DNA from 2 places in the Paenibacillus mobilis genome. Region 1 is predicted to be linked to the other one. Evidence: riboswitches for the same ligand, from Rfam matches in the RefSeq annotation. Region 1 holds a riboswitch; the other holds the start of a gene.
What was found. Region 1 has a riboswitch for cyclic di-AMP ahead of AC3ZPD_RS22520 (C40 family peptidase). Riboswitches for the same ligand answer to the same signal wherever they lie in the genome.
Positions count from the first base shown of each region.

Region 2: another riboswitch for cyclic di-AMP. It lies ahead of AC3ZPD_RS22325 (resuscitation-promoting factor); the one in region 1 lies ahead of AC3ZPD_RS22520 (C40 family peptidase).

Region 1 covers NZ_JBZCMS010000020.1:22,132-37,206, forward strand. The annotation lists gene AC3ZPD_RS22505 (YwhD family protein) at 1-171, opposite strand, end outside; gene AC3ZPD_RS22510 (M1 family metallopeptidase) at 296-2,302, shown strand; gene AC3ZPD_RS22515 (hypothetical protein) at 2,316-3,140, shown strand; cyclic di-AMP (ydaO/yuaA leader) riboswitch at 3,385-3,523, shown strand; gene AC3ZPD_RS22520 (C40 family peptidase) at 3,529-4,023, shown strand; cyclic di-AMP (ydaO/yuaA leader) riboswitch at 4,367-4,504, shown strand; gene AC3ZPD_RS22525 (C40 family peptidase) at 4,509-4,985, shown strand; gene AC3ZPD_RS22530 (GNAT family N-acetyltransferase) at 5,364-5,831, shown strand; gene AC3ZPD_RS22535 (4a-hydroxytetrahydrobiopterin dehydratase) at 5,984-6,283, opposite strand; gene AC3ZPD_RS22540 (hypothetical protein) at 6,424-6,717, opposite strand; gene motA (flagellar motor stator protein MotA) at 6,896-7,699, shown strand; gene motB (flagellar motor protein MotB) at 7,683-8,516, shown strand; gene rluF (23S rRNA pseudouridine(2604) synthase RluF) at 8,641-9,345, opposite strand; gene AC3ZPD_RS22560 (ATP-binding protein) at 9,335-11,647, opposite strand; gene tadA (tRNA adenosine(34) deaminase TadA) at 11,993-12,487, shown strand; gene AC3ZPD_RS22570 (YitT family protein) at 12,659-13,573, opposite strand; gene AC3ZPD_RS22575 (discoidin domain-containing protein) at 13,868-15,075, opposite strand, start outside.
Region 2 covers NZ_JBZCMS010000019.1:41,760-56,834, forward strand. The annotation lists gene glmU (bifunctional UDP-N-acetylglucosamine diphosphorylase/glucosamine-1-phosphate N-acetyltransferase GlmU) at 1-255, opposite strand, end outside; gene spoVG (septation regulator SpoVG) at 385-669, opposite strand; gene purR (pur operon repressor) at 864-1,694, opposite strand; gene ispE (4-(cytidine 5'-diphospho)-2-C-methyl-D-erythritol kinase) at 1,790-2,644, opposite strand; gene AC3ZPD_RS22300 (small, acid-soluble spore protein, alpha/beta type) at 2,902-3,081, opposite strand; gene veg (biofilm formation stimulator Veg) at 3,244-3,510, opposite strand; gene yabG (sporulation peptidase YabG) at 3,754-4,665, opposite strand; gene rsmA (16S rRNA (adenine(1518)-N(6)/adenine(1519)-N(6))-dimethyltransferase RsmA) at 4,718-5,602, opposite strand; gene rnmV (ribonuclease M5) at 5,608-6,153, opposite strand; gene AC3ZPD_RS22325 (resuscitation-promoting factor) at 6,292-7,443, opposite strand; cyclic di-AMP (ydaO/yuaA leader) riboswitch at 7,714-7,936, opposite strand; gene AC3ZPD_RS22330 (TatD family hydrolase) at 8,154-8,921, opposite strand; gene AC3ZPD_RS22335 (HD domain-containing protein) at 8,937-10,220, opposite strand; gene AC3ZPD_RS22340 (AbrB/MazE/SpoVT family DNA-binding domain-containing protein) at 10,517-10,771, shown strand; gene rsmI (16S rRNA (cytidine(1402)-2'-O)-methyltransferase) at 10,928-11,812, opposite strand; gene AC3ZPD_RS22350 (tRNA1(Val) (adenine(37)-N6)-methyltransferase) at 11,821-12,579, opposite strand; gene yabA (DNA replication initiation control protein YabA) at 12,758-13,126, opposite strand; gene AC3ZPD_RS22360 (PSP1 domain-containing protein) at 13,158-13,958, opposite strand; gene holB (DNA polymerase III subunit delta') at 14,054-15,046, opposite strand.

The DNA.
Region 1 (15,075 bases):
CGCGTGCATCGCCCCGATATCGATCTTGGCTTCCCCGCCGTCGATGATGACCGGAGATACGTTGTTCAAATCGATGGACCCCGCTCCGAATCCTTTATGTTTGGTCTTCTCATTGCTGCTTATAATATTCAAACTCAGCGGTTTCTTTCCCGCGTTCGGCGTATTATCCATAATTCCCTCCAAGGTTAAAGGCGCTTCCATTCACACCTTGTACATTAATTTTATTTTAGCTAATAATCTTTCAAATGCAAACATATACATGCTGTAGATGCTTGTCAACGGGAGGTATCAATCTATGTTTGCACCAAGGAAACGGACCAAAACCATCATGCTCTTGGCGGCCGCCCTGCTCCTGCTGGGGGGGTCGTTTTGGGGATTAACCAAGCTGCGCCCGGGCGATCCAGCTTCTATTGCGACTTCTCTTGCTCCCGGTCAGGCCAAGCCCTCTCTAACGGAACCGGGCGCCACCCCCGTCAAAGAGAGCGTACAGCAGCCCAGCGCCGAGGTGCTCAGCGACAGGGTGTCGGAGTACCATATCGACGTAAAGCTGGACGAACAAACCGGCACCTTAACCGGTACCGAAACGCTTAGCTGGACGCATCCCGGCAAAAAACCAGTGAACGAGGTTTACCTGCATCTGTACGCAAATGCCTTCTCCTCTCCGGACACTACTTTTATGAGGGAATCGGGCGGCGTTCTTCGGGGAGACTCCATGCCCCAGAACGGATGGGGATCGATCACCATGACCGAAATTCGTACCACGGATGGCATTTCCCTGCTCCACCGCCTCCAATATGTGCAGCCTGACGACGGCAACGCAAAGGACAAGACCCTCGTGAAAGTCCGTCTGCCGCAAGCAGTTCAGGGCGGGGAAACCCTGACGCTGAAAATCGGGTTTGAAGTGAAGCTGCCCAAGGTTTTTGCTCGGATGGGCACAGCCGGCGATTTCGTTATGGCCGGACAATGGTTTCCGAAGATGAGCGTTTATGAGCCGGCGGGCACGCGGGGCAGAACGCAGGAAGGCTGGAACCTTCACGAATACCACGGCAATTCCGAATTCTATTCCGATTTCGGCATCTACAGCGTGAAGATCAACGTGCCGCAGAACTATATCGTGGCTGCCACCGGGTTTCCCACCAAGTCGGCAGCAGTCAAAAATGCTAGGAAAACCTATCAATTCTATGCCGACGACGTACATGATTTCGCCTGGGCCGCCTCGCCGGATTTCATTTACGCGGAGGAGCCCTTTGCTTCGGACAGTGTGCCCGGCGTACGCATTAAGCTGTATCTGGACCCGGCTCACAAAGACTTGAAGGACCGCTATTTCTATGCGGCCAAAGCGGCGCTCGCCTCCTACAGCAAGTCTTACGGGCCATACCCTTACTCCACGCTTTCCATCGTGGTGCCTCCGGCTGACGGAAACGGAGCGGGCGGCATGGAATACCCGACGCTCATTACCGCGTTCGGAGCAACTGACGATTCCCCGGGTTACGATCTGGAGAGGACCGTGGTCCATGAAATCGGGCACCAGTATTTTTACGGGATGATCGCCAGCAATGAATTTGAAGAGCCTTGGCTCGACGAAGCCTTCACCTCCTACGCCGAAGACAAAGTAATGGAAAAGGAATTCGGCATCAATCCCAATCTGACGATCCAGTCCGCCATGATTACCCGCCCTCTATCCTTGGATCAAGAGGCATGGAAATACGGTTCTTCCCGGAATTATGCGCTTAACGTCTATACGCGGGGCAAGCTGGTGCTGCTGGACATTGAGCGGCAGATCGGCACCAAGCAGATGAACAAGGTCATGAAAACCTATGCGCTGAAATACCGCTTCAAGCATCCTACGACCGCGGACTTCCAGCGTGTGCTTGAGCAGGTAACCGGGAAATCCTGGAGCGATTACTTCGATTCCTATGTGTATGACGGAAAGATGGTCGACTACGCCGTAGACCACATCACGACCGACCGTAAAGAGCAGAACGGGGAAACCGTTTATGAAGCTACGGTTGCCGTAAGCCGCCGCGGAGCGTCCACTACACCGGTGCCGGTGCTCTTTACCTTCACTGACGGCCACGAGGTCCGCAAGGAATGGGACGGCAAGGTGCCTATTGCCGAATTTAAGGTGGACTACAAGGAGCCGCTCGCCTGGGTGATGATCGACCCCGCCTATACGCTCCTGCTTGAGAACAAACATATCAACAACTATTTAAAAGCCGAAGTGGATCCGGTCGTCGGGTTCAGATGGAATCTGAGCATCGCCAAGCTTGTGGACTCTCTGCTTGGACTGCTGTCATGGTGAGGTGAATGAAGCGATGACCTATATCCGAAAAGGCTGGACGAGCGCGTCCAAGCAGTTGCCCATTGCCATCCTTCTTTTTCTGTACCGGCTGCTTTGGAGCGTATTCCTCTATAAAATCATTCATTCCGCCATTATGCCGGTTCTGCAGAGATATCCGGATTCCGGTCCCGGCGAGCTGAGCCGCCTGCTGTTCGTGGTGGAAGGCCAAATGGGCCTGGCGGGCAGCAGCGAGCTGCGCCTTTACGGCGGGCTGCTCGCCGGCATGATGTTGATCCGCCTTCTGTTTACCCCCCTGATCCGCGCCGGTATTTATCATGGACTGCTGGAAGAAAAGGATCGCGACGGGGCGGGCTGGCTGTTCTTTGAAGGCATCCGCAAGCGCTGGAAGCCCGTCGGCCTCTTATATTTGGCCGAGCTGGTTCTCACCCTGCTTCCGGCTTATTGGCTGCTTCCCCGCCTATATGACCGTTCCACGCTGCTGCTGAACGGCGACCACCATACGCTGTTGGTTACCGCAGGTGCCCTGGGCGGTTGGGGAGTCTGGTTTTTCCTTGTGAAAAGGTTCCTGGAATACGCGCTGCTCGGCTGGCTCTCCGGCTCCGGCGTGTTTACCTCCCTGTTCTGGTGCGCAAGACGGCTGATTCAAGTCATCGGCATCTCCGTGCTGCTGGGCGGGCTCAGCCTGCTGCTGTGCGGCCTGTTTACCGCCGGTTCCTGGATATGGACCGGAATCCTGGGCCTGATCCTGCACCAATCCTATCCGCTGATCAGCAGCATTTTAGGAATCTGGCAGACCGCCTCGCAATTCCACCTGTGGAAGGAAGGGTCTGAAAAATAAATTCTTTTCTACAAGGCCAATAAAAAAAATATAAGCGCCGGATCGGCGCCGCGCAAGGCCCGGGCCAACAGGCTCGGGCTTTTTGGTGCCTGTCCGGGCACTCTTTTTTCAAAAATACGCATTGCCAAATAGTACCTTTTGCTGATACAATGGCTTCAACCAAACAAGTAACAACTTTGTAATTCTTTTTTAATGACTTAGCAGGACTTATGAAAAAGATGTCGAATAAGTAGCTTCAGATGCCATAAAGAATAAGCCTAATCCCAGGCATCAGGGGAACGGGGGAACCACTTTGGGTGAATTGGTCTCGCAACGGAGGGGCCATAGGGGAAACCTTCTACCGAATCCTTAAGCTAACCTCGTAGGCGTTGGAAGGGGTACACACAGTTTGAAGAAGAAGTTGGCAGCAGCAGCAGTAAGTTTTGCATTAATGTTCACCGTGGGTACGAGCGTTTTTGCGGCCGATACCCAACTGGATAAAGCGGTGGACGGAGCTTTGGGCACACCTTATAAATCCGGAGGAACAACAACCAACGGTTTTGATTGCTCCGGTTTCACAAGATATGTGTTTGCAAAGCTCGGCATCACGCTTCCTCACCAATCCGGCTCCCAATACAAAATGGGTAAAGCGGTAGAGAAAAGCGATCTCATTCCAGGCGATCTGGTGTTCTTCAACACTAGCGGCAGCGGCGTTTCCCACGTAGGGGTTTACGTAGGAGACGGCAAATTTGCTCATGCGTCCTCTTCTAAAGGCGTGACCATCAGCAAATTAAGTGAAAGCTATTATGTCAACCGCTACGTTGGAGCCAAACGCATCATGAGCAGTGACGTTTACCAGTCGGTTGCCGCGGACGATTCCGCAGACAACGACAACGTGGAATAAGAACGTCACCAGGCCTGACCTTTAAATCATTCCGGCCGGAATGGTTTAAAGGTTTTTTTTATTTAGAAACCCTGCACTCAGGTTGGAGCCCCGCCGCCGGAGCCGAGTCCCAAATACCGTCATTCTATTAGGTCTAAAAGACGAATTTGGAAGAATTCCCGGATAAAGTGCGGACACGCCTTGCTTCTTTGCCCTCAATTTGTTACAATTACCCATGCATTAGTAACAAATTTGTAATTATTGTTGTCAGTCGCAAGTGATGGACGAGTCTTATGAAGCCTTACTAAATCCATGAAGTCTTCTTTTAAGTCCTCTTCATCCGTAACGCATTGTCAGGTGCCACAACAAACAACAGCCGAATTCCCCGCACCTGGGAAACGGGGGAACCAGTTATGGGTGAATTGACTCCGCTATCAGAGAGTCATAGGGAACCTTCGACCGAATCCTCAAGCTAACCTCGCAGGCCTTGGAAGGAGTTTGACATCTTGAGAAAGACATTAACAGCTGCGGCAGTGGGTTTAGCCATTCTTCTGTCCGCCGGAACATTAGGTACAAGCACTGCATCCGCATCGACACTGAGCTCGGTTGTTAGCTCGGTATACGGTACCCCTTACAAAATGGGAGCTACCGGCAACGGCGCATTTGACTGCTCCGGATTTACGAAGTTCGTATTTCAGAAAATGGGCGTAACTCTTGCCCGCCAATCGGCCGCTCAGTACAAACAAGGTACTGCGGTTGCCAAAGCCCAATTAAAAGCCGGCGATCTTGTCTTCTTTAATACGCTCGGCAACGGCGTCTCCCATGTAGGGATTTACATGGGCAGCGGAACCTTCGCTCATGCCTCTTCTTCAAAGGGTGTTCGCGTGGATAAGCTCAGCAACAGCTATTATGCCAACCGTTATGTTGGAGCCAAACGCATTTTGAGTCAATATTCTTATAAAACGTTTGCTGTTAATCTTTAGGACCCTCCGCCCTGCCAGGCGAAGGAATCCTGCATGTTGTTCCTCTTGGCCGCACGATTCTTGCCGGAATCGCTTGCGGCTTTTTTTGTTTTCCTTACCTATAAACGAGGCAAGCAAGCCAAAGGTTCCACCTTCCGGACTTAAACCTGCGATATTTTTTAAGCCGGCCATGCAGAGGTTTATGGGAAGGAAAGGTTTCCCATATGATTTTTATTTACCCGGTGTTACGACGTTTAAACGGTCTCCGGGGCTTTTTTCCAAAATTTTTGCCAAAGCTTCCGCTCTCGGGTACATTAGACTTGTGCTGCATAAACCCAATATCCTGATTAAGGAGGGATTGGCTTGCCTGAGAAGACCTATTCCTTTCAAGTGGTTCCGATGGAAGAGGCTCATGGGGCCGAGATTTGTACCTGGTGTTATGAACCTCCATACAATATATACGGCTGGCTCCCCTGGGAGCAGATGAAGGGACTTGAGGTCGAGTTCGGCGATCCGGCGATCCGGCGCACGCAATACGTGTCCCTGCTGGACGAGCAGGGTTCGCTTTGCGGGTTTGCGCAGTTTTTTCCGATGGAGGGCGTTACCCGGCTCGGCATCGGCATGAAACCGGAGCTTTGCGGACATGGACGGGGCGGCGCTTTTGTCGCGGCTATCGTTCAGGAGGCGCTCCGCCGCAAGCCGGACAATGAAATTGACCTGGAAGTACTGACCTGGAACAATCGGGCGATCCGCGCCTATCAGAAGGCAGGTTTTACCATTACGGATTTATACGAACGGCAAACGCCTACCGGAATGAAGCCTTTTTATTGCATGGTCTACCAACCGGACGGGCAAAATCGGGCTTGAGCTGCGGCGGAATCTTCAGCTGCGCCTAGCCTGGCTTGGCTTGAACCGGGCTAAAATAAAAAGTGCACCCTGCCGAGCCGGCTAAGGTGCACTTCTCTTTTTTTCATAACGCCTGCAGGTGGAAACAACTTATCGGCTCCATGACTTAAAGGTCAATCTGCGCTGCGCATCTTGTCAAACGCTTCGTTATACTGCTGCGCTTCTTTAATATCCACGCCCGTAATGCCGCCTTCCTCCCAGGAAGTCAGACGGAGCGTAACGACTTTGTAGTCTATCGTAATAAAAGGATGATGCTCGAAAGCCTCTGAAATCGCGGCTACTTCCGCTACAAAAGCAATTCCCTGCATGTAGCTGGAGAAATTGAATTTGCGGACGATCCAGCGCCCCTCTTCCAGTTCCCAGCCTTCCAGCTTTTCCAAATGCGCTTCAACCTCTTCAGGTGAAAATGGCATTGTTTTATACCTCCCAACTTAAAAGGTCACGCTATGACTTAACGAAAAGACCTTTCCGCATCCCACTATTTTATCATCTGGCAGCAGGAAAAGCCATAATTCGACACTTTTCGCCGTCTGCTGCTTTAGCCGGCTCCCGTTTAAATAAGGGAAATGGAGGTCAATTCCTCCTCGCCGATCAATACGTTAATCCGGTGAACGGCCGGATCGTACATCACCACTGCGCTTCCCACGGAAATTACAGGCTCTTCGCCAAGTCCGTAAAACAGATCCTCCGCAAGCGCTTCCCACACTTCCCGGCGATCCTCCTCAGGCAGACGCTCCCAATCCGCGGGCTCCATTTCGAAAAAAATATAACTATCGGGAACAGCCGCCATGGCCTCCGTTAAATCCGCCAAAATCAAGGCATAGTCTCTTCCATGCTTAACGCCCATTGCCAAAGCCCCTTTCTACGCATATTCCAACTTCAGGATACCCTTCATTATACCTGAAAATATGCCTTAAAAAATAATAGAAATCTGTCGATAAAAGAGATAAGCCGTTTCGTGCTTCACTTTCCGGAAGGATGCCGGAAAATGGAAAGGATTCAATTCTCATGGATGAGGTGTATGAATGGAAATTTCAACTATAGTAGGTATTGTGCTGGGCCTGGCCGCCCTGATCGGCGGGATGATCCTGAAAGGCGCTCCCGTAGTCGCCCTGGTCAATAACCCCGCAGCTTATGTCATTATCATTGTAGGGACCGCCGCTTCCCTGTTTGTTGCGTTCCCAATGTCCGAAATGAAGCGACTCCCCAAACTGTTCAAGGTTTTGTTCTTCCCCAACAAGATGCTCAGCAAAACCGAAATCATCACCATGTTTACGGAGTGGGCATCCATTACCCGCCGTGAAGGTTTGCTGGCACTGGAAACCAAAGTTGAAGAAATTAACGACGACTTCCTGCGCAGCGGTATGCGCATGATTATAGACGGCAATGACCAGGAGTTTGTAAGCGACGTTCTGGCGGAAGATATCGCAGCGACCGAGGAACGCCACCGTTCCGGAGCGCTTATCTTTTCCCAGGCCGGCATGTACGCGCCTACGCTCGGCGTACTCGGCGCTGTAGTCGGATTAATTGCGGCCCTTGCCGATATGAGCGACATAGATAAGCTGTCCCATGCGATTGCAGCCGCTTTTATCGCCACCTTGCTCGGTATTTTTACCGGTTATGTCCTCTGGCACCCGATCTCCAATAAATTAAAACGGATGTCCAAAAGTGAAATGGAGATCCGCCTGATGATGGTGGAAGGTTTGCTTTCCATCCAATCCGGGGTATCTACCATAGCTATTCAGCAAAAACTGTCCGTATTCCTGACACCGGCCGAACGCGCGAAACTTCAGGATAAGGAGGCGGACAGCGGTGAGCAAAAAGAATAAAAAACATGAGCACCACGAGGAGCATAACGACGAAAGCTGGCTGCTCCCCTACTCCGACTTGATGACCCTGCTGCTGGCCCTTTTTATCGTTCTGTACGGCATGAGCACTATCGATGCCAAAAAGTTTGATGAATTAAGCGAGGCGTTTAATAACGCCTTTAACGGCGGGGTTGGCGTGCTTGATCAAAGCACCATTAACGGCACCACCAAAAATACACCGGACAAAGAGAAAGACAACAAAAATAACAGCACCCCGGCTCCTACCGCGCAAAGCACGCAGAGCATGTCGCAGCTTCAGAAACGGAACGAGCTGATGAAGCAAGAGCAAGAGGATCTGGAGAAGCTGAAAAAGCAGCTTGATCAGTACATCAAGCAAAGCGGGTTAACTACCCAGCTGAATACCAAGCTGAACCAGTCGCAGCTTGTGATCACGATCAGCGACAACGCCCTGTTCCCGTCCGGCAGCGCCGCCGTTAAACCGGAGGCCCGCGTGTTGGCCAAAGCGATTTCCGGCATGCTTCAGAAGTTTCCGGACTATGAAATCCTGGTCTCGGGTCATACGGACAACGTGCCGATCGATAATGACGAGTTTACTTCGAACTGGGACCTGAGCTTTGCCCGGGCAAGGAACTTTATGGAGATCCTGCTGCTGAACAACAAATTGAATCCGAAAATGTTCAGTCCGATCGGTTATGGCGAATACCATCCGGTGGCTGATAATAATACGGAGGCCGGGCGTTCGAAAAACCGGCGGGTTGAAATTTCGATTATCCGCAAATATCAAGATCCGAACGGCCAGATCACGATCAACCCTTAAAATAAGGGGAAATACCTTACAAGCATAGACAATAAAAGCCCGGGATATCCCGGGCTTTGCTTTTTTTATTCGATAGCATAACTACGTAACGTAGAGAGTCGTCCCTTACGTCTTTGCAGCAGCCTTAAAGGAGCCTGTAATTCAACTGGGCGCCGAGCTCCTGCTTCTCCTGCGGCGTGAGGTCCCGCCATTCACCGGTCCTCAGGCTGCCCAGATGGATATTCATGATCCGAATGCGCTGCAGCTTCCTGACGTTGTAACCAAGTGCGGAGCACATCCGGCGGATCTGACGATTTTTCCCTTCGGTCAAAATAATCCGGAACACTCTTTCCGAAATTCGGGTAACCTTGCAAGGCAGCGTCATTTCGCCCAAAATCTTCACGCCTTCCGACATCGCCTGCAGAAATCTTGGCGTAACCGGCTTGTCGACCGTCACGATATATTCCTTTTCATGTTTGCCTTCGGCCCGGAGAATTTTGTTGACGATATCCCCGTCGCTGGTCATCAGAATCAGACCTTCCGAATCTTTATCCAACCGCCCGATCGGAAAAATGCGCTGCTCATGACCGACAAAATCTACAATGTTTCCCTTGATATGCTGCTCGGTTGTACTTGTAATACCAACGGGTTTATTAAGCGCAATATATACGCTTTCTACCGGTTTGGAAATCAGGGGTTGGCCGTTGACCCTCACGTCATCGCCTTCTTCCGCCTGGCTCCCGAGCAGGGCAACCTCACCGTTAATCGTTACCTTCCCGGCCTCAATCAGCTTATCCGCTTCCCGGCGGGAGCAGAACCCGGTTTCGCTTATAAATTTATTAATCCGCAAACTTCTCTTCCTCCTGATCCTCTCGGCCGCCCGTTTCCTCATCGGTCTCTTCATTTTCCGTATCCCGATGAACGACCGGCAAAGTAATGGTCACCATCGTTCCCCAGCCGACCATGCTGTTAATGCTGATCGTGCCCTTGTGGGCTTCAATAATACGCTGACTGATCATCAGCCCCAGACCGGTCCCTTTCTCTTTGCTTGTATAGAATGGCTCCCCCAGCTTCTCAAGCCGCTCTAACGGGATGCCTTCGCCTTCGTCGATAATGCCGACCAAAGCCTGATTGTTTTCCTTAATGATCTTCAGCCCGATCCCGCCTCCGCGGGGCATCGCTTCCATCGCATTTTTCAATATATTGATAAACACCTGTTTCAGCTGGTTCTCTTCGCAGTATACATAAATCGGTTCTTTCGCAAAATCGGAAACAAATTCAATGCCATATAAATGCGCTTGGCTGTCCAGCAGGGAAATGACGTCACCAAGCACGTACCGAATATCCCTGTCCTGAAAAATATTAGCCTGCGGCTTGGCCAAAATCAGAAACTCGCTGACGATCAAATTGATCCGGTCAAGCTCGGACAACATAATATCGACATGCTGGTCATTCATCGTCTGTGTCTGCTGCTGAAGCTGCAGAAATCCCCGCAAGGTCGTCAGCGGGTTCCGGATCTCGTGCGCAACGCCGGCGGCCAGCTGGCCGACCGTCGTGAGCTTCTCCGATTGGCGCAGCAGCTCCTGCATTTTATTATGTTCGGTCATATCCCTGGAGATCGTAATATAAGCAATGATTTCGCCGTTCGAATTAAAAATCGGGGAGTGGGTAATGCTGACTTCCACCTGGCTGCCGTCTTTACAGAGCCTGACCGTCTCCACACTCTGAAGCGGCTGTCCTTCGGCCAGCGTCTGCTCCCACTCCTCCCATTCTTCCCATAGACCGGCAGGGACAAACGGAAGCTCCTGCCCGGCTATCTCCTCTCCGCTCCAGCCATACAGCCGTTCAAAAGCCTGATTGACCCGGATCACCCTCCATTCGGGATCGGACAAGTGAATGGCATCGGCCGTCTGATTAATGACGGACTCCAGATATTCGCGCATCGAGCGGTTTTCATCGTTCATTTTCTCCAGCTCCGACGTATATTCGCCTAGATTCTCGGCCATGAGATTGATGTGTTTGGCCAGAACGCCGAGCTCATCACGGCTTTTGATTCTCAGCCGGGCGTCGAAACGGCCCTCCGACATCTCTTTGACTCTGACCAGAATATGGCGAAGCGGGCGCATGAGCATTCTTGAAGTATAAGAAACGATCAGCAGCACCAATACCAGCATGGAGATAAAAATCCAAACATAATGCACCATTTGCCGCTCATTTCCCGCGGACAACGGCTCATCGCTGTAAACCACTCTAAGAATATACGGGGTTCCGCCAGGCGGATTAACCGGCAGGTAATTTTCTATGTAACGCTGTCCGTTCAGCAAAAAATCCGCCACCTGCTCCTGTCCGCTTTCCGCAGTTTTCCGAATTCGCAGCTCCGCCTGGTCATCCTCCAAGCCGTAGGTACCGAACAACGGTTGATTTAAAGCCGGCGGGGACCCTTCATTTAAAATCGCCTCGACAGGCGGCCTGCTGAATCCCGTGATCTCCAGAATATTTGGATCACTTTGTTTAATCCGGTCAATCGTAGCCTGGATGCCCATTTGATTCAGATCCTCTTCCACATCCTCCGGCCGCAGAAAAACATGAATCATATAGTTGCTTTTCCCATCGTAATAAAAACCCATCCGGTCCTCGGGAGGTTCGTCTGAACCGAGCCTATACGAATCCATCCAATACGGCTCGCCGCTCAGCACCTTCCGGGTCTCATCGAAAGGCTGGATCAGGGATTGAGAGCTTCCGAAGCCAAGCGTTGGCTCCACAGCCGTACCCAAACGCTGCGGATCTGTGGATATCCCGGTCCACAACTCATTATCTTTTCTATATAAAAGGGAGAGGCCGCTTACTCCGGTCCTCCGGCTTAAGTCCGCCAGCTGCTCCACCGTAACTCCTTTCCATTCCGGTCCCAGCTCGCTGGCCGCTGTTTCGGCGGCTCTCCTTAAATTCTTCTCCAATTCCTTATCCGCGTAAGCCAAGCTGGTTTTTCCCTGCTCAAGCGAAGCGGCGACCTGGCGCGTCGTCAAAATCAGCTGCGAATCGTGCACGTCCCGCAGGTTGCTTCTCGCCCGGGAATAAATAAGAACCATATTAATAAGCAGTATGGTAACGAGCGAAATGACTAACAATAAGGTCATTTTTCTTCTGATCGACAAGCTGCCCGCACCTCCAAGCCAGGATTGGCTAATATTGGCTCACTCTAACATGATACAATTTTCGACGTCATTTGCCTATACATTGATAACCGGATTTAGGATGTTTACAATGGTAACAAACAGGTAAACGCAAGCTTTTTGGGAGCAACTCCTGTATAATTCGATTATTCATCAACATATTGTCCACAGATTGTGCACAATTCCACAAGATTTATTCAACCGTGTTAATAAGTCTGTGGATAAAATAAGCTTTATGCACAGGGTTATCAACATCATGTTAACAATCGAATAAATGTTCGTTGGATAATATCCACAAAATCATTTGCAAGGAGCTGTTTTTGAAGCATGACCGAATTGGAACCATCCCCCTTCCCTGTCGAAGGCAACCCGCTGGATGAGTACTGGATGCGTTTCGCCATAGAAGAAGCCAGGAAAGCCGAAGCGATCGGGGAAGTGCCTATAGGGGCCGTAATCGTCAAAAATAACGAGATTATCGGCCGCGGCCATAATCTCAGGGAAACCACACATGATTCCACTGCCCATGCGGAAATGATCGCGATCCGCCAGGCCAGCGAGCTGCTCGGCGCCTGGCGTCTGCTGGACTGCAGACTCTATGTAACCCTTGAGCCTTGTCCCATGTGTGCCGGTGCCATCGTCCAGTGCAGGCTCCCGGCAGTCGTCTACGGGACGACCGACCCGAAGGCCGGCTGCGCAGGCACCTTGATGAACCTGCTGCAGGAGCCCCGCTTCAACCACCGGACGGAAGTGGTCGCGAATGTGCTGCAGGAGGAGTGCAGCTCCCTCCTGAGCGATTTTTTCCGTCGTCTGCGCCGGAAATAACAATACGGAGCAAACCTAAGAGCCCGCACCGGGAAACCGGTGCGGGCTCTTTTTCCAAAATATAAGAGGCAGAGGATCTAACCAACCTATATTCTATATTCTATATTCCTATGTCACGCAGATACGTTCCGTCCTGCCCCATCGGCAAGGCGTTCTTCCCAAACAGGACCGTTAGTGGATATCCCGTTTCTTAAACCGCCCGCCCTTGACGTCATGAATATTGCCGACAGCCAGAAAGGCATTTTCATCAAAATGATTCACAATTTCTTTAAGCTTAGCCTCTTCGAGGCGGGTAATGACACAAAAGATCACACGTTTGGGATCTCCCGAAAAACCACCCTCGCCGGATAAGTAAGTAACCCCGCGTCCAAGCCTGCTTAGAATGGCGTCGCCAATGTCCTGGATACGGTCGCTGATGATCCATACCGACTTCGATTCGTTTAAACCATCCACTGTAATATCGATTGCTTTGGAAGCAATATAATAAGCTAGTATAGAGAACAACGCGGAATTCCAGTTAAAGACGAAACCCGTGCTTCCAAGAATAAAAAGGTTAAAAAACATAATGATTTCGCCGACGGAAAAAGGCAGCTTTTTCGCAAGCAAAATCGCAATAATCTCCGTCCCGTCGAGTGATCCGCCAAACCGGATCGCAATCCCCGAGCCCAAGCCGAGCAGCATGCCGCCGAATACGAAAGCCAGCAGCGTATCCGTGACCACCCCATCCACATGATGCAGCAGAACGGTAACCACCGACATCACGGTAATGCCCAGCAAGGTGGATAAAGCAAAGGTTTTACCTATCTGCCTATATCCAATAAGCAGGAACGGCAGGTTCAGAAGGAACAGGAATAAACCCAAGGGCCAGCCGCTGAGGTGGGCCACAATCACCGCAATCCCCGTAATGCCCCCGTCCGTAATATTGTTTGGAACCAGAAAGAGCTCTAGCGCTACGGCATAAACAACTCCCCCAATCACGATCGAAAGGCATCTGAGCAAAATATTCGCAATCGAACGCCTGTTATGCTGCTTCGGAGGAAGCGGAGCCGACTGCAGGCCTTGTTCGCCGCCAGCTAAATGGAACATATATTTACACCCCTTTTCCTAAAAGTGTAGATCTCAACTCCGTTTCTGTGCTCGAATTGAGCAATGATGACTTGATGCTTACATTGATCTCTATTCTTTTATTATGACATTAATTCGCCCGTGTGTCTGCTGTTAACTTGCTTAACATCTCTTCAAATAAAATTATTCCCTTGCCCTTCTTGGGAAAAAGAAGCTGCCCGAAAGCCCAAAGACTCTCGAAGCAGCTTCTTACTTAAATTATAGGGATGTGGGTTAGTGATGCTTTTAAAGAAAGGTTAATTGGTTTTTGCTGCTTTAGTTATAAAGGTTAAGCTCGGAAATGGACCACCACCAGGATGGGGTATCCTCCGTTTGGACGATCTTCACATACCGGGCTTTTTGAGCCGGGAAGGTTTCCTTAATATAAGCGGAGGTACCTTCATTCTCGGCAAGCTTCGACCAGTTCTCCCCGTCCTCGGAAATCAGAATTTGATATCCGCGGGCATAGTCATTGCTGCTCCCGGCAGAATCCATCGTTAATGCGTTAAAGCTCTTGAGGTCGCCCAGATCAAGCTGGATCCACTGATCCGGAGCTTGCCCCGTTCCTGTTGTCCACCGGGAACCCAGATCCCCGTCGATCAAACTTTTCAGGGAAGAACCGTCGTCATAAGTCGAAGACGTTACGGTCCAGTCCGTGCGATCAAGCGCCATAGGTTCAGGTTCACCCTCATCGTCCGGAAGATACGGAGTAGGATCGGCCGTAAAAAGACGCAGCTCGGAGATCGACCACCAATGTGAGTCCGATCCCGTTTGCATGATCTTCACATAACGGGCGGTCTGCAGCGGGAACGCCGCCGTTACCTGCGGCCCCTTGCCATCGCCGGAAGCAACCGGGCTGCCCCAGTTCTCGCCGTCGTGGGAAACGTAAACCTCGTAGCCTTTGGCGTAGTCGTCATGGCTATGGCCGCTGTCCATGGCGATCTGATCGAAGGTTTCTTCAGTACCCAAATCAAGAACGACAAAGTCGCCGTTTTGCTGTTCGCTGCCACTTGACCATCGGGTATCCGGATTTCCATCCAGCATCGCCTGAGCGCTTTCGCCTCCTGCCGTAGAAGAAGCCTCTGCAGTCCAGCCGTTAGGCTCAAGCGGTTTTTGTTTGCCATTGCCGTAATTATGAACGTTGAGCTCGGCAACCGACCACCATTTATCGGCTTCTCCCGTTTGCAGGATGCGGATAAACCGGGCATGCTGCACAGGGAAAGTAATCGACATCGTTCCCGGTTCGCCTTTCCCTCCGGTTACCGCCGGTCCCCAGTTCTCTCCGTCTTCGGAAACAAACAGCTTATAACCGCGCGGATAATCGTTTGCGGAGTTGCCGGGATTCAGAGTAACCGTATCAAAGCTTTGATCACTGCCTAAATCCACTTGCACCCATTGTCCGTTGGCCTGGGTACGCCCATTTGTCCAAAGCGTATTGCCGTCCCCATCCAGCATGTTGGCGGTGATATCGCCGCCTTGCGTGG
Region 2 (15,075 bases), on a different contig from region 1:
CGCCTGTTTAACGGCGTGACCCGTTCCCAGCTGCTGCTCTTGTAATACGTACTCTGCTTTTGTTCCCAGATAGGTCTTGACGGCTTCCGCACCGTGGCCGACGATGACAACCTTACGCTCGCAATTGACTTTGTCCACGGCGTCCAGCACATGTCCAACCATAGGTTTACCACAGACAGGATGGAGCACCTTATATAGTTTCGATTTCATGCGCTTGCCCTGCCCTGCGGCAAGAACAATGGCTAATCTCTTCAAGTCCCCGTCCTCCTTCACTTAAACTCCATACTGAATATATCTCATTCTGCACAAAAAGAAAAGAGAACCATGGGACATGGCCTCTTTTCTTGAACCCCAATTAAGTTTGAAAAAAATAACGACAGAAGGTTATGCTCCTTCTTCAATGACTTCTTCATCCAGCGCGGCTCGCTCATATTCGGCAAGCACTGCAGCTTGGATTTTCTCACGCGTTCCTGAAGAGATTGGATGAGCGATGTCGCGGAATTCGCCATCCGGCGTACGTTTGCTCGGCATAGCAACAAACATCCCGTTGTTCCCATCAATGACGCGAATGTCATGGACGACAAATTCGTTGTCAATGGTAATGGAAGCAATGGCCTTCATTCTGCCTTCCGAGCTCACTCGGCGGAGTCTTACGTCCGTAATTTGCATGTGTGTTCACCACCTTTTTCCAAATAAGACTTGGTGTAATATTCCACACAGCAATTCGATTTCCTCTTTTTTAAACGAACAAATTAACCTAAATTCAGGAATTTTTTTTTAAAATCCAAACATTTCGACAAATTTCACAAAATTTCGACTGTTTTCTTGGAATTCCTTACTATTTCTTCAATTAAAACGCTTGCTTAAAGCCGTTCAAAATAATTTCCGGGATGAACCGTCACGCTTTTGTTTTTAGCGTCTACTGCTCCGAGCGAAGCCAAGGATACATAATCCTGCAAAAGCCGCTGATCCGTCTCTACAGCCCCGGATTCCACCAAGACGCCTACGCCCGCTACCGTAGCGTTAAACTCTGCCAGCAGATCGACCATGCCCTGCACAGTGCCGCCCGCTTTCATAAAATCGTCCACGATGAGCACCCGGGATTTTTCCTTCAGCGCCCTTCTCGACAAAGTCATCGTATGCAGGCTCTTATGGGAACCGGATACATAATTGATGCTTACCGCCGAACCCTCCGTCACCTGATGGTCCCGTCTGACCAAGACAACTGGCAGGTTGAGCTGTGCCCCCGTAGCATAAGCCAGAGGAATGCCTTTGGTTTCCACCGTCATGATGACGTCGATTTCACGGTTGCCAAACACGGTGGCAAATAGTTTACCCGCCTCGTTCATCAGTCCGGGAAGACCGAGGAGGTCGGACATATATAAATATTCCCCCGGCAAAATACGGTCCGGTTCGGATAACTTTTCACATAACTGGTCGATAAAAGCCTGTGCCTGGCTCCGGCCAACCTTGGGTATGAACTTTACGCCGCCCGCCGCTCCTGCAAGCGTCTGCAATTCCCCCATGCCGTCGTCCTCAAAGACTTCCTTGATAATGGCCAAGTCTTCGCTGATCGAAGATTTGGCTGCCCCGTACTGGTCGGCAAAAGTCGTGAGCGGAATCAACTGATGCGGCCGGGCCAGCAAATATTCCGTCATCTCCACCAAACGCGCGCTTCTTTTTAACTTCTTCACGAAAACCCCTCGCTAAAAATCCGAATATTTTATAGAAAGAATATCATTTTTGTACGTGTTTATCAAATAAAATTCCGGATTTTGGGTTTGTGGCATTAAGTTAGGAGCCGCACGGCATAAACTTCTTTGCAAAATCCCCGCAGTCCGTTATAAATGCGGGCCACTTTCGCCTCTTTGGAAACAAGCCCAAAAACGGTCGGACCGCTTCCGGACATAAGCACCCCGTCGGCGCCAAGCCGCTTCATCGTTTCTTTCAGCTGCTGCACTTCCGGATGAAGCTGAAAGGTCACATCCTCCAATACATTGCCCAGCTGACGGCAAACGTCGCCAAAGGATTGACGGTTAATGGCTTGAATCATCTCTTGGGCTGAAGGATGCTGCTTCACCCGGTCCACCCGAAATTTGCCGTAGACCTCGGCCGTCGACACGTTGATCGGCAGCTTGGCCAGGATCACCCAGCACTGGGGCGGATTTTCGAGCTGCGTAAGCACTTCGCCCCGGCCTGTAGCCAGGGCCGTGCCGCCCGTCACGCAGAAGGGCACGTCGGAGCCCAGCTCGGCTCCAAGCTCCTGCAGCTCCTCGGCGCCGATGCCGAGGTTCCAAAGCCGATTCAGGCCGCGTAGTGTAGCCGCCGCATCGCTGCTTCCCCCGGCCAGCCCTGCGGCCACCGGGATATGTTTATCCAAATGAATATAAACGCCGCTGCGGACGTTATAACGCTCTTTGATCAGGCGCGCAGCCTGAAAAGCGAGATTTTTTTCATCTAACGGAATATACCCGGCCTGACTAGAAATAATAATGGTATCCCGCGGCAACGCGCTCATTTCCAGCCGGTCCGCCAGATCCACCATCGTCATGACCATCTCAACCTCATGGTACCCATCCGGTCTTTTATGTAATACATCCAGCATCAAATTAATTTTAGCCGGTGCCTTCTCGTAAATTTTCAAGGCGTTCACCCACCTTTAGTCTGTCCAACTAAACAACTTAACATATTATAGGGAAATGGAAGCGGAAAGTCCATTCTTTTGACAAGCGAATGCCTGCCTCTTTTCCCCATTTTAGCAGAAAGTGGGCCTCTCTCCCAACTAAGGAAACACGAACGCTCGAGAACGGCAATTTGCCCCTCTTTCCAAACAGATGGAGGTCTATTGACGCCAAAAAAGGAAAAGTCCCCGGACAGGACCGGAGACCTTGCCTTTCATCCTTATTTGCGTTCGGAGGCCGCTTTTTCGGCAAGCTCGATGGCTCTCTTCACCATATTGCCCGCATCCTTGGCTTTAATGCCGCCCCAGCCCTCTTGCTGGACCGTATCGTAAAACCCCAGCTCCTTGGCAAGCTCGACCTTCAGGTTTTCGGACATGACGCTGCGTCTTCTTCGTGACATGACGTTTTTCCTCCTGACCATAATGGATTATAGGGACGATACCAGTATTCGCTTGACCGAGGGGGTCCTATGCGCGGGAATCCCTGGCCTTGGCTATGTATACCCCTTTCGGGGCAGAAAAAAGGCGACCTCCAGGGCCGCCGCAAGTTATCTCATGCTGTCTCAGGAAAAAATCTGTGGTTCGCTTCCATCCCGGAACAGGGTCACCTCAACGGTTTCCGTCAGGACGTCGGCATAACTATAAGACACTCTTTTAGAAGTCTCTTGCTCCTCATCCAGCTTAACGATGAATACAGAAGGGTAGGTTTCTTCCAGGATGCCTGTGCGCTCCACCGTCTTGCGACGGCCACCGTTCGCACGAAGCGTAATCTTCTGGCCTACGTAAGCATCAAGACTGTGTTTGATATCAGATAAAGCATTTTTAGCCATACCTGTAACCACCTCTTTCCTAACCTATTATAACACCACCTATATTAAAAGTCAAATTTTATATTATATCAGGGATAAAACTTTAGTGTCAACGGTTATTTTCGTGAAAATTGAAAGTAATGCAAAGAAAATTAGAGTTTTTTTTGAACACCGCATTTTTGGCAAAACAATAAAAAGAACCGGCTGAACAGCCGGTTCCTTCTGGGAACTGATGTTTGTTTATTTGCCTGGGTTTTTGTATGCCTACATTACCGACGGTACCACGTTCAACTTGCTCAGATCCTGAAATTTCGGCAACCCGATCCGGTAGCTGCCGCGGGTCTCGATACCGCCGACACCCTGAATGCCGCTGATCGTATGCTTCAGCACATCCGTGATGTTAATGGTCCCGCGAACAGAGGTAAACGCCGCTTTAGCCGCAATGTAGACTGGATCCAGCGCATGAATCAAAATACGCCCGGGGGAGCTGGCAAAATTGGCCCCGGCCTGCAGCAAAGCCTCAAAATGCGACTGGCAGGCCCCGGCCACGATCGTCAGCGCATCAAAATTGCGCTCGTACTGACGGGCCACCTGAATAGCGTCAACGAAGCTGCGGGAATTTTTGTAGCTGGACAAGCTGTACAGGTCATTGTTAAGCCTGCTCTTGAGCACGCCGTCATGACCGGTAATAACCACGATATCGGGCCTTACATTCGGCAGAAGGCGGTATAAAGCGTCGGCCATGGATTTTTCGTTCACATAGTGGCCTTGAGCCGGTACGCGAAGCTTCTCGTACAAGTCCATACTCTTCTTTAAATAAAGCGGATCCCCGTCCAAATGAAGCACCATGCCAGGCACTTCAAAATAAGACTGTGCGGAATAGTCGCTTGGCAGGACGGACCTTTCTATCCCTAACAAAGCCCGGTTTTGTTCCTCAAGCGACTTGCGGTCATGCTGCAGCTTCTGCAGTCCTTCCGCCGCTTTAATGCGGGCTTCCTTGGCTTTTCCGGTCGGGACATCGCTGGTCACGGGAACCAGGTCATATACGGGAGCGTCGGCCAGCAAACGGAATTCGGTTCCTTTAATGATTGCCCGGTTGCGCTCCAAAGCCTCGACACGGAAAGTCAAATCCCGGCCGTAGGATTGGCGGACCACCAGGTCTCCTATATTCGTCAAGTCGATCACCTCTTCTCCCATGGTATGGGCGTCTGAGGATATTGGTTCCTTTTTAGCGCAGACCCGCCTCGTAGAAAACATTCGCAAGCCGCGCAAATTCCTCCAGGCTGAGGGTCTCCGCCCGGCGGACGGGCTCGATGTCGGCCAGATCCAGCAGGCGCTCCAGCTCGGTCCGGTCCCCTTTGGCAAAGAAGCGGCTTTTCAGGTTGTTGGCGATCGTTTTGCGGCGCTGGGAGAAGGAGGCCTGTACCACGTTAAAAAAGAAAGCTTCATCCGTAACTTCAACCGGCCGTTCCTGCCTTACTTTTAAGCGGATTACCGCGGAATCGACATTAGGCTGCGGAATAAAGACGGTATGCGGCACAACGCAAACCAGCTCGGGTTCGCTGAAATACTGAACGGCGATGCTGAGGCTGCCGTAGTCCTTGCCTCCCGGCGATGCCGCCATCCGTTCAGCGACCTCCTTCTGAATCATGACCACGATGTTCTCCAGCGGCAGACGTTCCTCCAGCAGCTTCATCAGGATCGGCGTCGTCACGTAATAAGGCAGGTTGGCGACTACGCTGACTCCGGATACGTCCTTAAATTCCTCCTGGAACAGCTGCTGCAGATCCAGCTTCAGTACATCGCCATGCACCACCTTAACATGCGAAAAAGGCTGCAGCACGTCGCCGAGAATCGGCAGAAGCCGCTGATCGATCTCCACGGCTACAACTTTGCCTGCGGCGTCCGCAAGCTTCTCGGTCAAAGCACCGATGCCGGGACCGATCTCCAGCGCTCCTTTGGACGCGTCCAAACCGGCGGCCCCCACGATTTTGCCGAGAATATTCTGATCGATCAGGAAGTTCTGACCGAGGCTCTTTTTAAACTGAAAACCGTATTTCTGAATGATCTCCTTCGTCCGTCTGGGCGTAGAGACCTCTTCTCTCCTGTTCATGTCCACTAAACTCCTTTATCCTCCAATTGGCGCAGCGCATCCGCGAATTCCTCGCGGCTGATTCTGAACACCGCCAAACGTTTGTGAAATTGCTTGCCGTTGCAATAGCCGATGCCCAGCACCTCGCCCATAAACCGGCGTCGGTCCGACGCTCTTGGATGGACGATGAGCCCTGCGGTCATCAGGTCCTCCCAGTCGATCTGGGGCTGCTCCTCAGGGACTTCGCTGCGCACCCGGGCCAGCGCTTCCCGGATAGCCTCCGGAGAGGCGTTCTCGACGCCGATATCGCCTTTCTTGGTGGCGGCCGACTCGGTCAAAAAAGCGTGCTTGCAGCCGGGAACCTTGGCGGCCACGATTTTGCGGATCCGTTCCCCGGCATGATCGGGATCGGTCAGGATAATGACTCCCCGCCGCTCTTGAGCCAGCGCTATCTTGCGCAGCACGACAGGCCCGATGGCCGATCCCCCGGTTTCGATCGTATCCGCTTCAACGGCTCTTTTAATCGCCACTGTATCGTCTTTACCCTCCACGACAATGACTTCCTTAATCATTTCCCGGCGCCTTCTTTCCATGAGCTTCTTCTTTAGCTGACGTTTTTATTCCAAACAAAAAGAAGAGGAATTCTCCTCTTCTCTGTATACTCTATAGTCAACAATATAATAGCGAATTCCCAAGCTAAAGTAAACGAATCAGTTCAGTTCAGGTTTGACAGGCCCGATCACGTAAACCGTGCGGCCCGTTTTGCGGCCGAAGTTGTTTGCCGCTTTAATGGTGTCGTAATAAACGTCGATTTTGTTGCCTTTGATCGCTCCGCCCGTATCTTCCGCGCGGCGGAAACCCAAACCTTCGATGTATACCCACCAGCCCAATGGAATTATGTTTTTATCTACGGCGATGGTTCTGCCTTCCATAACGCGAGTACCGGATGCTGTCTTGGTTCCAATGCCGGCTTCTTCCGAAGAATAAGCGGTCATAGATACATTTTTAAGCACTTTTTTATATTTAAAGCTTACGCCGTTCTTCGTGACCGAATTGGTGCCGCTGACGGAAACCGTATTGGCTTTGCGTGTAATGCTGGCCGCAAGCACCTCCGTTTTAGGCTCTTCTTTCTTTGTGCCTACCGCGATGACCTGAACGGTTGCCGGTTTGGCTACCGTCTTGCCGACCCAGCGCTTGGAGATCATTTCCCCGTCCTGGAAAACCTTCTCGATCGTATGAACGACCTGGCCGTTGCTGCCGTGTTGAATGGTCTTCGTTTTGCCCTTCAGCAGGTTTGGATCCGAAGTCTTCACTACCGTGTAGGGCACCGTCTGAGGCATCTTCACCATCACCTTGTTGACGCGCACTACATGAATTTTCATGTTCGGCGTCACTTCCGCATTCAGCTCCGGATAAACCTTATCCTGCTCGGAGACGGAAATCCCCGACTCGAGCAAAGCGCTTTTTACGGTGTCTGCTGTCGTATATTTCTGGCTGCTCGATCCGTCCGCAATCAAAGTCACGGGAGCGGCACGGTCGATAACCACCTGGTCGCCGTCCTTCAGCGTACTGCTTAGCGCCGGCGTAATTTTGTCTTGTGTCTGAATGTCTACTTCCTGCTCGTTCAGCAAACCTTCCACATTGTCCTGCCGGGTTTCTACGGCTACTGCCTTGCCGTCAATCATCAGCTGCACGTTTTTCTTGCCCTGGGTGTAAAGATAAGCCAGAAAAACAGATGTAACCGCAACAGCAAGTATGGCATAGATTGCAATTTGACGAGCATTTTGATAACTCCACCGCAAAACGTAAGACATACTGGATGATCGTGATTCATGGGTTTCGTTAGTTCTTAAAAAGCCCACTTCTTCAGTCCTCCTCCATAGCCCCGCCGTCCTAGGTCGATATAAAATGTATATGACGCGACTATTTACCGATTTTTGTACGAAATACGCCGGAAAGCGCGCATTCCGCATCCTTCCCCAGTCTGCCCCGGACTCATCCATTGCGCCGTATAGATCACAATATGATGACCCTATCGCATTTTATTCAAAACAAAAAAAGCCGCAAAAAGAGTTAGAGGAACTCTTCCGTGGCTTCCGTTACTGTCTTGGATGCTATAGGATGCACGAGGTTGCCTCTCTCATAGACGCTTACGGGGTTAGCTGTCGGGTTCGGACGAATGAGAGACGTCCTATCTCGATTCACCCGCTCATGGCGGATGATCTCAAATTCACCCCATAGACTCACGTAAAGAAATCAAATGCAATCAGCTGCGGCTTATGTAAACAACCATGCCCGGCAGACAGCTGCATCGGTTCCCCCGTTCTCCATTCGGAGATTCAGCGAGACTGGTTCATGGAACCAAAGAATCGAAGTGACGTAACGGCGTCAGCCAATTACGCAAATCGATTACTGAAAAGATTCTATCCTTTTTGGATACCGGTTGTAAAGGAGTAATCAACCACGTATTTAAAAATAAATGGTTAAAAATCTGTAATAATCAGCGAATTATTGATTAAAATTCTTTAATATGTCCCGAATGCTCGTTTTTTCGTTCTTTTTACTCCTGTTTTCAGCAAATACCAAATCGTTCCAGCGCATTTCGGGTTGTCAGCCTTGAAATTTCTTCCAGAGTTATCCCTTTAAGTTCAGCTGCCGCTTCCGCCACCAATTTGACGTAACCGGACTCGTTTCTTTTGCCCCGGAAAGGGTGTGGAGTGAGGTATGGAGCATCCGTTTCGAGCAGCAAACGGTCATCCGGAACCTGAACCAGTACCTCTTTAGGCTGTCTCGCGTTTTTGAACGTAATCGGTCCGCCGAAAGACAGATGAAATCCCATATTCAGACAAATTTTGGCGGTTTCCCAGCTACCCGAGAAGGAGTGCATGATGCCTCCAACCTCGCTTGCTTTTTCCTCGCGTAAAATTTTGACCACATCTTCATGGGCGTCGCGATTGTGGATCACGATAGGCATTTTCAACTCTCTGGCCAAGCCGATCTGGCGGCGGAAAACCTTATGCTGCACGTCTTTCGGGGACGTATCCCAGTGGTAGTCCAGACCGATTTCGCCGATGGCAACCACCTTCTCGTGCCGGCAAAGCTCCGCAATCCAATCCAGGTCCCCGTCCTGCATTGTAATCGCATCTACCGGGTGCCAACCTACGGCCGCATAAATAAAATCATACGTTTCGGCAAGCTTCATCGTCGTTGGGATCGTTTCCCTATTAAATCCGACATTTACCATGCGAGTGACCCCTTGTTCAACAGCTCTCGCTATCGTTTCCTCCCGGTCCCCGTCAAATTGTTCCGCATCCAGGTGCGTATGAGTATCAAATAACATGCTCTAATTTCCTCCTTATAAGTCAAAAAAAGTCCGGATCGCCGCAGGCAGCTTGTCCTTCGCCTGAAGCAGCTTATCCTGCGGGAAATACAGCTGATAACGTCCTCTGTGAATCCCGCTGATGGAGCGCACGATATCGGAAACCTCCGAAATTTCCTTCAGCCTTTCCTGTCGGTCCAGCAGCAGAATCTGATGGGTCGTAAGCCCATCCTCCGGCCGGAATACGTCGTAAGGCAGATCCGCAGGGGAATCAATTTCCAGATCGTAAACCGGATCCAGGCCGGCAGCCTCGAAAGCTTGTCTAAATTCTTCAATAGACTCGCTGTCCGTTTTTTCAATTTCTACATATTTATACAGATTCCGATTCATGAAACGTTCACACAAATTTCTCAGGGTCACATCTTCTTCCTGCTGCCATTTCATAAATACGGTTTGGATCAAAGCTTCGTCCAGCTGCAGGTATTCCTCCACCGTCAGTTCACGGGTAAACAGGCCCGGCAGCGGATCAAGCATCATTTTGAATGAATATCCGGAGGCCCATAGCTCCTTCGCCCGGCGGAAAATTTGCCGCAGCAAGATTTCGGAGCTTCGCGTTACCGGATGGAAGTACACCTGCCAATACATCTGGTAGCGGGACATCAAATAATCCTCCACCGCATGCATCCCCGATTCCTTCACGACCACCCGGCCATGGAAAGGACGAAGCATCCGCAAAATCCGGTCAATGTCGATGGTCCCGTAGTTCACGCCCGTAAAATAGGCATCGCGCAGCAGGTAGTCCATTCGGTCCGCGTCGAGCGGGCTGGAGACCAGGTTCACGACAATCGGTTTGTCGTAGTCCTTTCTAATTACTGCGGCCACCTTATTCGGGAAATTTTCCGAAATCTGCTTCAGCAGCCGGTTCACTTCGGTATCGCCGAGCAGGATTTTACAGGTCCAGTCCTCGTGGTGCATTTCAAAAGCTTCCTCTATAGAATGGGAAAAAGGTCCGTGCCCCAAATCATGCAGCAGCGCCGCGCACAATGCGACCATCCGCTCCTCTTTGGGCCAGTCGCTGTACCCGCTCCGTTCAAACTGCGAGATGATTCTCCGCGTAATTTCGTAAACTCCAAGAGAATGGGAGAAGCGGCTGTGCTCCGCCCCATGAAACGTCAGAAACGTGGTCCCAAGCTGCCTGATCCGGCGCAAACGCTGAAATTCCGGCGTATTGATCAACGCCCAAATCAGTTCGTCCTGCACATGGATATAGTTATGTACGGGATCTTTGAACACTTTTTCTTCACCCAACGGTTTTCGCATCGATAAATACCTCCTTTAGTGTCGAAAAGAAACAGGATTTTCGCATATTTTGTCGAATTATGTAGAATTATAGATTGGTTATCCCGCTTCCCTTAGATTATCGGCTAATATTCAAAAAAACCTGATACAACGCGTATTTCTCGGACATGCCCAAATAACTTAAGGAATTGTGGCGCATATTTTCCATTAATAGGTTGACTATTATGGCAATGGTTGGTATTATAATTATCATAAAAGATAGAATCATGTCGAATAATGACATTTTAAATTGATAGCGAGAGGGGCAATCATCGGTTATGATGAAATCAACAGGTATTGTTAGAAAAGTAGATGAACTGGGACGCGTTGTTATCCCTATTGAACTGCGCCGCACACTTGGCATCGGTGAGAAAGATGCCCTTGAAATTTACGTCGACGGCGAACGGATCATGCTTAAGAAATATGAGCCGGCTTGTATCTTCTGCGGCAATGCAGAAAACGTTACTTACTTTAAAGGAAAAATTGTTTGTCACGAATGCCTCAGCGAAATGCCTACACCTGTGACAAATTAAGAGTTATAGGTTATAATAGGTTTACTGAAACTGTTAATTCTAACCTTTTCATATCTCCTTGTACCTTCCTTGGCTTGAACCCGGCCAAGTGAAGGTCTTTTTTTTGTCCATCTGTTGATGCATCTTCTAATTATTCCCTGTATTTGTCTCTCCCGATTATAACAACGCATTATAAATATCTCTTTTGGAGACGCCGCGGTCGGCTGCGGTTTTTTTCATAGCTTCTTTTCGGGACAGCCCATCCTTCTCGTAATGCGCAACATGCTGCTCCATCGTCAGCTCCTGCCACCAGAACCCCTGCTGTTCCTCCAGTTCTCCTGCCTGAATGCCTTCTATGACCAGGCAGTATTCGCCAAGGGGAGGATGCTCCTCCAGCCAGGCCAAACAAGCTTCAATCGTGCCGCGGGCCATCTCTTCATAACGTTTAGTCAGCTCACGGGCCAACACGATCTTCCGGTTCCCCAGATGCTCGAGCAAATCCTGCAGCGTTCTGACAACCCGGTGCGGCGATTCATACATCAAGACGGTTCCTTCGTAACCCTTAAACCGGTTTATTGAACGTTCCCGCCCCTTCTTGTCCCGGGGCAAAAAACCGATAAACTGAAATCGTTCCGTGGACAGGCCGGACACTATCAGCGCAGACAATGCCGCATTGGCCCCGGGGACCGGAACGACATCAATGCCCTGCTCGATCGCCAGGCTGACCAAGTCGCTGCCCGGGTCGGAAATGGCCGGCAGACCGGCATCGCTGACGAGTGCCAAATTTTTTCCTTCTATTATAAGTCTAACCAATTCCGGACCGCTTGCCGCTTTATTATGCTCGTGATAACTATACAGCTTCTTGGGCGTAATTTCGAAATGCGTCAGCAGCTTCCGGGTTTGCCGGGTATCCTCGGCCGCAATCAAATCCGCCTCCCGCAAAATCCGGACTGCCCTGAAGGTCATGTCCTCCAAATTGCCGATTGGCGTGGCTACCAGATACAGCTTTCCTGCTCCCCCCGTGCTTTCATCAGCATAACTTTTTTGTACCGCGATCTCCAAACCTTCCTTCATGCTTCTCCCTCACTGTTTCCATAATAAATCTCCATTAACTCATCCGTATACCTGCCATCCGGTTCATACACAATCAAAGGCGGTTTAAGCCGGATATCCGGTTTCCCGCCGCGTAAAGCCTCGATCAGAACCATATTGGCTTCCTGCGTCAGCTTCGGATGGACAAAACGGATAACCTTGGGCTCCAGCTTGTACTGCCTCAGCAGGGAAATAATCTCCCCAAGCCGCTGAGGTTTATGCACCATAAAAAACTTCCCGCCCGGCCGGAGAAGCCGCATCGCCGCCTCAATCATTTCCTCCAAGCCGCCATGCAGCTCATGTCTCGCCATCGCCTGGTGCGGATTCAGCTTCCGATCCCCGGTCTGCAGAGGCATATAAGGCGGATTAATCGTGATCACGTCATAGACGTTAGCTCCAACTTCACGGGTAAGCTCCCTCAGATCCCCGGTCCGAATAGTTACCCGTTCCTCCAAACCGTTCAGCCTGACACTGCGCCGCGCCATATCCGCCAGCCGCTCCTGAATTTCAATCCCTTCAATCTGGCCCCCGGTCCGGGCGGACAACAGAATGGGGATAACCCCGTTTCCGGTACACATATCCAGTATTCTTCCCTTTTTCGGCAGGGAGGCAAACCTTGAAAGCAGCACGGCATCCATGGAAAAGCTGAACACCTCATCACTTTGGATCAGCCTAAGCCCCTGATTCATCAAATCATCGATTCGTTCCTGCTCGTAAATCTCGACGCGTTCGTTCATAATCGACGTTACCTGCCCCACTTTCCCTTATTCCGCACCTTTCAGATGACGCTTCAGCTCGGTCCGCAAACCACTTTCTTCTATTATAATAAACTATATTAAATAACCCCACAAAAGTGGGGCTTGTCTTGCCTTATTCCATACTTAAAAAAAACCGTAGGTTCTCACCTACGGCCCTTTATTTATTCAAAAATGACAGGCAGAACAGACAGTCGCCTTCCGTTCTCAAATGCCCGTAATACACATTGCATATATGAAAACCTTCATGATAAAGTCGGGCCAGATTATCGTGGCCTTCTCCGATCACATCGGTTTTGGGCTCTTCCTCGCTGACGGTCGTAGCCTGTTCGCCCGATGCGGGAGCTTCCCCCGGTTCCCCGGCTTCACGCTTCAGCACCCTGCGTAGCTGTTCGTTCTCCGTCATCAGCCGCTGATTCTCTTCCAGCAGCTTTTTGACCTCCAGCTTCAGCGTCCCCAGCTCGGTCTGAGCCTCACCCATTTGCGATTCCATCTGCTGTAAATGTGCAAAAATATCTATTTTCTCCAAGTTCCCACCCCAGAGTCAGTCTCTATGGTATTTACTTGATGACGACGTCATCGAGCGAAAGTTCCTTCACTTTGCCGATTTCAAAGAGTTGAACATGAACGGTACGAGAACCGGTATTGAGTCCGACAACCTTGCCGTCCCCCAGAGAAGTTACCACCATTTTACCTACGCTTGGCAGCTCTTCCTTGACGCTTTCGTAATTATCATGCTCAAACTTCAAGCAGCACATCAATCTTCCGCACAATCCGGAAATTTTTGTTGGGTTCAGGGACAAGCTTTGATCCTTCGCCATCTTGATCGAAACGGGTTCGAAATCGCCCAGCCAGGAGGAGCAGCAGAGGATACGTCCGCAAGGACCGATGCCCCCCAGCATTTTCGCTTCATCCCTTACGCCGATCTGCCGAAGCTCGATGCGGGTCCGGAAAATGCTCGCCAGATCCTTTACCAGTTCCCGGAAATCGACGCGTCCGTCGGCCGTGAAATAGAAAATGACCTTGTTGCGGTCAAACGTGTATTCCACGTCCACCAGCTTCATTTTCAAATCATGGTCCTTGATTTTATTTAAACATGTGGAGAAGGCATTTTTGGCCGCGGCCTTATTCTCCTCCACAACACTGCTGTCCGACTCATCGGCGATTCGGATGACTTTCTTCAGCGGCAGCACTACATCCGACTCTTCCACGACTTTCTTGCCAATGACTACTTTGCCATATTCGACCCCGCGCGCCGTTTCGACGATCACGCATTGCTCTTTCTCCACGGGAAAATCAAGCGGGTCGAAATAATATATTTTGCCCGCCTTCTTAAAGCGGACACCCACTACAGTGTACAAAAACTAACCCCCTTATATCAGCACATGGTTCATAAAAAAATGGCGGAAAGCTGAGCTTTCCTAAACCTTCAACTTCTGGGAGATAGCTTGTCTCTTCAGTTCCAGGCCGGAACCGCATGTCCTACATTCAATAAAAATTGCTCTAAACAAAGCTGGCCATTCATATTGTACCGGAGCTTTTTCTTGGATTCCGCCGCAAATGCCATGCAGGAAACCCAGGCTCCGGCGCTGCGGGTTCCGGCTGTCTTGGAGATAAACTCCCATTCATCTATAAAAACGATACGATCGTGTCTGTTCGCCTGTGCCTGAATCATATCTTTGAACCATAAGTGGAACAGATCAAAAATCATCTCCAGGTGGTCACCCAAACCGGCCTTAAACACGCTCTGCTGAGCGGTTATCAGCGGAGATCCGCCTCTGCCTGCGGATTCCTTCCCTAATTGTAACACTACGTTTCTAATTTCTGCAAACCAATTCTGACCTGCCAATTCCCGGCAGGCCGGCAATCCGGCCGCCAAATGCACAACACTTCGGGCAATAGCATCCGGCACGCCTTCATCGCTAAGCTTCTGCAGCATCAGCATCGGATCCAATGCCGAGAAGGACACCCATTGGGCTCTCGACTGAATGGTCGGAAGCAGGGCTTTGCCATTGCTGGACAACAAAATAGCCACCGCCGGAGAAGGCGGCTCTTCCAGAAACTTAAGCAGGCTGTTGGCCGCCTGCACATTCATTTTATCGGCTTGATCAATGATATAAGCCTTGGGATTGCCGTTCTCGGAACGGTAGGAGAAGATCCGCTGCAAATCGCGAATCTGGTCAATTTTGATATTAGCGCCGTCCGGGCTGACAATCTGCAGATCCGGATGGTTCCCATGCAGCAGCTTACGGCATTCGAGACAGGTCCCGCATGCTTCATCCGTCCCGTTGGTGCAGAACAAGGCCTGTACGAAAGCCAGCGCCATTTCCATCTGTCCGCTTCCGGGAGGTCCGTTAAAAATGTAAGCATGCGATATCCGGTTTTGTCTCAAGCCGTTCTGCAGCAGCTTCTTGGGACCCTCCTGGCCAGCGATTTCTTTAAATAACATCGCACTCACACTTTCTACCGTAAGCTTTA